DNA from 2 places in the Paenarthrobacter sp. NPDC089714 genome. Region 1 is predicted to be linked to the other one. Evidence: riboswitches for the same ligand, from Rfam matches in the RefSeq annotation. Region 1 holds a riboswitch; the other holds the start of a gene.
The links. A riboswitch is a leader RNA that binds a small molecule or an ion and turns the genes downstream of it on or off. The one in region 1 is predicted to bind S-adenosylmethionine.
Positions count from the first base shown of each region.

Region 2: another riboswitch for S-adenosylmethionine. It lies ahead of ACIPY3_RS03430 (aminotransferase class V-fold PLP-dependent enzyme); the one in region 1 lies ahead of ACIPY3_RS18775 (LLM class flavin-dependent oxidoreductase).

Region 1 covers NZ_JBIVGX010000013.1:60,293-64,130, reverse strand. Annotated here, with positions in the region: gene ACIPY3_RS18780 (NtaA/DmoA family FMN-dependent monooxygenase) at 1-1,074, opposite strand, end outside; gene ACIPY3_RS18775 (LLM class flavin-dependent oxidoreductase) at 1,116-2,213, opposite strand; SAM riboswitch class IV at 2,249-2,358, opposite strand; gene ACIPY3_RS18770 (PLP-dependent cysteine synthase family protein) at 2,584-3,838, shown strand, end outside.
Region 2 covers NZ_JBIVGX010000001.1:704,157-707,994, reverse strand. Annotated here, with positions in the region: gene aroA (3-phosphoshikimate 1-carboxyvinyltransferase) at 1-271, shown strand, start outside; gene ACIPY3_RS03440 (ribosome small subunit-dependent GTPase A) at 274-1,389, shown strand; gene hisN (histidinol-phosphatase) at 1,444-2,256, shown strand; SAM riboswitch class IV at 2,402-2,515, shown strand; gene ACIPY3_RS03430 (aminotransferase class V-fold PLP-dependent enzyme) at 2,550-3,838, shown strand, end outside.

The sequences.
Region 1 (3,838 bases):
ACGCCACTGGGCAGCGAGCTCCTTGGCGCTCTTGCCGTGGAAGGCGTTGCCGCGGGTGGGGTTGGTGACGTCAACCACCGGGTCGATGTCCGGGAGGGGCCCGTCGGGGTCGTACCCGGCCAGGGTGCGGCCCCAGAACTGTTCCAGGTAGGCGATGGCCGTTTCCGGACCCACCTGTTGGGAGCGGACCCATTGGTGCTTCTCTTCCGCCTCGGCGGACGTGGCTCCGAGGATGAATTCCTGTCCGGGGAAGATCTTCACGTCATCGGCCGGGCGGCCTGCTTTGAGGGTACGGGCGACGATGTCTTCGCGGAATTTCTTCGCGTCCTCCAGTTCGGGGTGCGCCGAGAAGATCACGTCGGCGTTCCGCACGGCGAAGTCCCGGCCATCGGGTGAGTCGCCGGCCTGGAACAGCACCGGGTGGTGCTGGGTGGAGCGCGGGAGGCGGCCGGTGATCTCGACGTCGAAGCTTGCATCCTTGCGGTGCACGGGAGTGATGCTGCCTTCGCGGAGCCAGCGGGCGTCGTTCCGGGACCCGGCGATTGCGCCGTCGGCCCAGGAATCCCAGATCGCTTTGGCCGTCTGGACGAACTCTTCGGCCCGGTTATAGCGGTCCTCGTGCTTGAGGAACCCGCCGCGCCGGAAGTTGGCGCCGGTCCATGCGTTGTCCGTGGTGACGATGTTCCACGCGGCGCGGCCGTCGGACAGGAGGTCCAGGCTGGCCAGCCGGTGGGCGAGGTCCGCGGGATCGTTGTAGGTGGTGTTCTGGGTAGCCACCAGGCCGATGTTGGTGGTGACAGCTGCCAGGGCAGCGAGGGCGGTCTGGGCGTCCGGGCGCCCTGCGACGTCAAGGTCGTGGATCTTGCCGAGGTGCTCGCGGAGGCGGAGGCCCTCGCCCAGGAAGAACGCGGTGAACAGGCCGCGTTCAGCGGTCTGGGCCACGCGGCGGAAGGATTCGAAATCGGTCTGCGAGCCGCTGGCTGCGTCCTTCCAGACCGTGGTGTGGTTGACGCCCTGGAAGAAGACGCCGAACTGGATCTGCCCGTTGCCTGCGATGCGGTGGTGCTTGGTCATGGGTGAGCTCTCTTGTGGTTTCTGTGATGCGTGGGCGTCGGTCAGGCCGCGGCGTAGCGGTTGGCCGGGCGGGGAAGATGGAACGTTTCCCGCAGCGTCGCGCCCGGTTTGGGTGGCGTCACCAACCCGGTCTTGTGCAGCGCGGGGAGCACCTTGTAGGCCAGTTCGGGAAGATCGATGTCCAGGACAGCAGGCTTGAGGCGAACGCCGTCTGCCGCTGCGAACAGTGTGGTGAGCACTTCCACCAGGCCTTCGGCGCTTCCGGCGTAGCGGGCTCCGCCCTGCCATTCCTCGTGGGAGTCCAATTCGGCCAGGCGCTCGGCGGCCGTCTGTCCACGGGCATCCAGGATGACGTCCAACTCCACGAGCGTCCGCTGGGCACCAGCCGCCGCTGCCGCGTGGGCCGCCGTCGGAAGGGCCTCAACGGACGCTGCGGATACCAAGGCAACGTCTGCCTCGACGGCCGGAATGAGACCTGCGGGGGCAAATACCACCAACTGTCCCTGCAAGGGGCGGGGGATGATGGACGGTCCCTTCACGGAGAAACGCGCTCCTTCGAAGTCGGCGTAGTGGATCTTGTCCCGGTCGAGGTAGCGGCCCGTGGACACGTCCCGGAGCACGGCGTCATCTTCCCAGGAATCCCAGAGCCTGCGGCTGGCTTGGACCACATCGGCTGCCTCGGCCGCGACCTCGTTCTCTGCCAGCGGCGTGCGGCCCACGGAGCGGGCTTCCTCCAGCAGGTTCGCGGCGTTCACCAACCAACCGGCCCTGCCCTGGGAGGAGTAGTCCAGGCTGGCGAGCTGGGTTGCGACGTGGAATGGCTCAGTGAAGAGCGTTCCTGCTTCCGGAACCAGGCCCAGGGAGCCCGTGAGGGGCGCTGCGAACGCGGCGCGCTGAATGGCGTCGATACGCGTTGGGATTCCTGTGCTGCCGGCATCCACGGCCCGGGTGTCCTTGAACGTGGCAAGGTGAAATCCCGCGATATCGGCGGCCTGGACAGTCTCACGGATCCGTAAGCCCCCCAACAGCGCCTGCGGATCGTGGAGCGCCTTTCGCCACGCAGCCGGGTGGGCTCCATCGCCGTCGAGCTCCAGCCCAACAACGCGTGAACGGAATTCGGGTACAGAATTTGTAGGCATGTTCTCTCTTTTCAGAGGCCGCCGCGCGGCCGGTCGACATTCACTTGCCGCAAACGCGGCCAGGTCTGTTTCCGGAGCACCCCGCCACCTAATGCCTGAGGGTTGCCGCAGCGCGAGCCGGTCCTTGGCGCGCTGACTCTTGACCTGGAACTGAATCTAGGAGCACCTCCAAGGAATGTACAAACGCCCTGACGCGGGGCGTCAACGCGGGAAACACCGCGTCAACGGACTGCCAAATTCGTCATTTTCCACTCCGGCCTGTACCCCGCGTGACGATGCGTTGCGTCGCGTTGAGCCGCATGTAGCGACGCCTGACGTGTTGCTCAACGCTTTTTGGCGCGCGGTTTTCCTGCCTCCTAGCGTGGGCGGCATGACCGTCTACGAATCAGTCCTCGATGCCATCGGTGGCACTCCCCTGCTCCGTTTGAAGAAGCTCGGCGCGGGCGTCCGGCCACGCATTTACGCGAAGCTGGAGTTCCAGAACATTGGTGGCAGCGTCAAGGACCGCGCTGCACTGTCCATGATCCGCGCAGCTGAACAGGCCGGACTCTTAAAGGCTGGCGGGACGGTGGTTGAAGGAACCAGCGGTAATACCGGGATCGGGCTGAGCCTGGTGGCGGCACAACTGGGCTACCGTTCGGTGATCTTCGCTCCCGCTGCCACTGCAGCGGAAAAGGTCCGGCTGCTCCGGGCTTTCGGGGCAGAAGTGCACCTGGTGGCCGACTTCGTGCCGCGCTCACACCCGGACCATCTGGCGAACCGAGCGGCGGCCTTTGCAGCCTCAACCCCGGGTGCCTGGCTGGCACTCCAGTACGACAACCCGGCCAACCCCGACGCGCACTTTGCCGGCACAGGACCTGAAATATGGAAAGACACTGAGGGTGCGGTGACGCATTTCGTTGCGAGCGTCGGAACCGGAGGGACCATCAGCGGCACCGGCCGCTACTTGAAGGAAGCCAGCGACGGCCTGGTCCAGGTCATTGCGGCAGACCCTGAGCACTCCCGCTACGGTGGCGGCAACGGCTCACTCAAATACACCGAAGGTGCCGGTCACCCCCTTCACCCGGCCTCCGCGGAGGACATCTGGCCTGAAGCGTTCGACACCACCTTGGTGGACAAGTACTTCAGCATCAGCGATCGCGACGCCATCTTCACCGCCCGCCGTGCAGCACTCGAGGAAGGGCTGCTCATTGGCGCCACGGGAGGCACAGCCTTGGCGGCGGCTCTGGAACTTGCAGCCACCTTGGATGAAAGCCACACCATCGTTGCGGTCATCCCCGACTCGGGCAGGAACTACCTCTCCACCTATTTCGACGACGCGTGGCTCACCTCGCTCGGCTTCCTGGAACCGACGACGCCGGACGGAACCATCCGCTCGCTCCTCACCGGTGCGCCTGCCGGAGTTCATCTCCTGGCGAACGGCCTGACAGCGGCGGAGGCCGCCGTCGAACTTCACACCCGGTCGCTGGGGCCAAGCGAGCCGGCGTTCCTGGTGCTGGACCGTGGCGATAGCTTTGGAACCGTCCACCCGCGCGAAGTTGTGGGTGTAGTGACCCTGGAGTCGTTGTCCTCGGTGGATGACGCAGCTCCTGCTGCTTCGGCGGCTGTTGCTTACAGGACCGTCG
Region 2 (3,838 bases), on a different contig from region 1:
GGTGGCCGAAATCAACCGACTCGGCGGAAACGCCGAAGAGACGGCCGACGGCCTCATCATCCACCCGGCCGCCCTTCATGGCGGTGTAGTCCACAGCTATGCGGACCACCGCATGGCCACGGCCGGGGCCATCCTGGGCCTCGCCGTTGAGGGCGTTCAAGTGGAGGACATCGCAACAACGTCGAAGACCATGCCGGAGTTTCCGCAGATGTGGGCAGCGATGCTCGGCCGGACCCCGGCTGAGGCTTCATCGGGCGGGGCCACGAGCTGACCATGGGCCGCGACGCACGCTCCTGGGACGAATCGGACGTACGGATCCGGCCCAACAAGAAGGGTTCCCGCCCCCGCACCAAGGATCGGCCCAGCCATGACGACGCCGTGATCGGCAGGATCATCACGGTGGACCGCGGCCGATATACCGCAGTGGTTGGTGAGGACACCGACAATGAGCGGGTGGTCATTGCCGCACGTGCCCGCGAACTGCGCCGGAACCCGGTGGTCCCGGGTGATTTCGTGGCACTCGTGGGTGATGTTTCCGGTGGCCCGGACACGCTCGCGCGGCTGGTCCGCGTCGAGGAACGCCGGACGCTCCTGCGCCGCAGCGCGGACGACACCGATCCCATCGAGCGCGTCGTGGTGGCCAACGCGGACCAATTGGTGGTGGTTGTGGCTGCAGCGAACCCGGAGCCTCGCACCGGCTTCATCGACCGCGCACTGGTAGCAGCCTACGACGCCGGCATCGAGCCGCTGCTCCTCGTCACCAAGGCGGATGTCAAGGATCCTGCCGAACTGCTGGCCAATTACCTCAGCCTCGACTTTCCGGTCATCATCAGCCGCACGGCGGATTCGCAGGCCTCCGGCATCGATGCACGTTCAGACGACGGGCTCTCCGCCCGTTTGGACAGCGACGCCGTCTCCCGCCTGCGTTCCCACCTCGACGGCAAGGTAACCGTCATGCTGGGACACTCCGGCGTGGGCAAATCCACCATGGTCAATGCCCTCACAGGAGCCGAACGGGCGACCGGTGGGGTCAATGCCGTCACCGGGCGCGGACGCCACACCTCCTCCTCCGCCCTGGCCCTCAAACTGGCGGACGCTCCTTCCGGCAGTTGGATCATCGACACCCCGGGCATCCGTTCGTTCGGCCTTGCCCACGTTGATGCCGACCGCATCCTGCATTCCTTCCCCGATCTGGAGCCCGGCACGGAAGCCTGCGACCGTGGCTGCAAACATGACGCGAGTGCAGTGAACTGCGGGCTGGATGAGTGGGTCAACCAAGGCAACGCCGGTCCTTCCGGCGTGGCCCGGCTGGCTTCGCTCAGGCGCCTGCTCGGTGCCGACCCCCGCCTGGAGGCCAAGGAAACCAAGGAATTGGGCACCGTCAACTGAGGGTCGGAGCCTCACCTCCCCCGGGGCGTGGAGGATTCACGATAGTTTGGTGGCATGACCCAACCCGTTTCCAGCTACAACGATGACTTGCGATTGGCCCACGTCCTGGCCGATTCCGTGGACGCCCAGACCATGGACCGGTTCAAGGCTTTGGACCTGCAGATCGAAACCAAACCCGACCTGACGCCGGTCACGGATGCGGACAAGGCCGCTGAGGAAGCCATCCGCGGACAGTTGTCGCGTTCACGCCCCCGCGATGCCGTCCTCGGTGAGGAATTCGGAAGCAGCGGCCACGGTTCACGGCGCTGGGTCATCGACCCCATCGACGGCACCAAGAATTTCGTCAGGGGCGTCCCCGTGTGGGCAACCCTCATCGCCCTGATCGACGAAGGCGAACCCGTGGTGGGCGTGGTCAGCGCACCAGCCTTGGGCAAGCGCTGGTGGGCGGCCAAAAGCATGGGCGCCTACATGGGCCGCTCGTTGGCCTCGGCCACCCGGCTGAAGGTTTCCAACGTTTCCACGCTCGCGGATGCGTCCATGTCCTACTCGAGCCTTTCCGGCTGGAAGGAGCGCGGGAACCTTGACGAGTTCCTCGGCCTCACCGAGGACATTTGGCGTACGCGCGCCTACGGGGACTTCTGGTCCTACTGCCTGGTGGCAGAAGGCGCCGTTGACATCGCCTGCGAGCCCGAATTGAACCTCTATGACATGGCGGCCCTCGTGCCGATCGTCACGGAGGCGGGCGGCCGGTTCACTTCCCTTGAAGGTGAGGATGGCCCCTTCGGCGGCAACGCACTGGCAACCAACTCGATCCTGCACTCCGAGGTCCTGAAACGCCTCAATCCGGGAATCGACGATCTCCTCTGAATTTTCGACGGCGGACACCTCCCCTGGGAGGTGTCCGCCGCACTTTATTCGCCAAATCCGCCCTTTCCGCATCCTGCGTAACAATGCGCTTAACAAAGTGGACGGCTTTGTGTCCGGCATGCGGGGTGCCTTAATGTCTACTACAGGTCACGAGTGCCAGCGCTAAACCCCGGTTTGCTGGCCGGCAACCCTCCATTCGCGGTGGGGTGCCCCGGGTGACGACCAGGCCGGTCCGGAACGGATACGGCAAGCGCGGATCCCCCCGCAAGGGGGTCCCTCTTGAGTGAGGTCCCATGAGCACTGTTACGTTCGAATCCACCGTCCTTCCCACTGCCACGCAGGAAGCCGCGGCCGCCAGGCCCCTTGCCGCCGTGACTGGCGCCGAACTGCAGGCGCCCCTGATCCAGGGCGGCCACGTCCGCTACGCCAACCTCGACTATGGAGCTTCCGCGCCGGCGCTGACCATCGTGTCCGCGTACCTGAACGAGGTCCTGCCGTACTACGCGAGCGTGCACCGCGGAGCCGGATTCGCGTCCCAAATCAGCACGTCCGTCTATGAAAACTCCCGCGAGATCGTGCGCGACTTCGTGGGCGGGCGCCCCGATGACTCCGTCATCTTCACCCGTAACACCACCGACTCCCTCAACCTGCTGGCCGGCTGCCTTCCGCAGATCGACGGTACGCCAACCGGCGAAGTCCTGTACCTGGACATCGAACACCACGCCAACCTGCTGCCGTGGCAGGGCGTACCGCACCGCAGCGTCGTAGCCGCTTCCACGCTTGCTGCGACCCTCGCCAACCTGCGCCACGAACTGGCCCAAGGCGGAGTCTCCCTGCTCGCGGTCACCGGCGCCTCCAACGTGACAGGTGAAATCCTGCCCATCGCGGAACTGGCCTCCCTTGCCCACGAATTCGGTGCCCGCATCGTGGTGGACGCTGCCCAGCTCGCCCCGCACCGCCGGATCAACATCGCCGAAGCGGACGTCGACTACGTGGTCTTCTCCGGCCACAAGCTGTATGCACCCTTCGGTGCCGGCGTAGTGGTAGGCCGCCCCGATTGGCTCGACGCCGGAACGCCGCACCTTGCCGGCGGTGGCGCAGTCCGTGAAGCCCGCCTCGACTCCGTCAGCTGGGCGACAGGTCCGGCCCGCCATGAAGGCGGATCCCCCAACGTCCTTGGCGCCGCCACCCTGGCCCGCGCCACGCAGGTCCTGGCCGGCCTTGACCAGCAGGCCTGGCACGACCACGAGGCCGCCATCCGCTCCTACCTTGTGGAGGGCCTGCAGGCCATCGACGGGGTAACCGTCCACCAGATCTTCAGTGATTCCACGGACACCATCGGTGTGGTCAACTTCTCGGTGGAGGGATTCGACGCCGGTCTGGTAGCCGCCTACCTGTCCGCGGAACACGGAGTGGGCCTTCGCGATGGCCGGTTCTGCGCACACCCGCTCCTCAAGCGCCTGGGCCTGCCGTCCGGTTCCCTGCGCGCCAGCTTCGGCGTGGGTTCCCGGCTGGAGGACGCCGCCCGGCTGCTCAAGGGAATCCAGGAACTGAAGGGCACCGGGCTGGGCTGGGACTACGT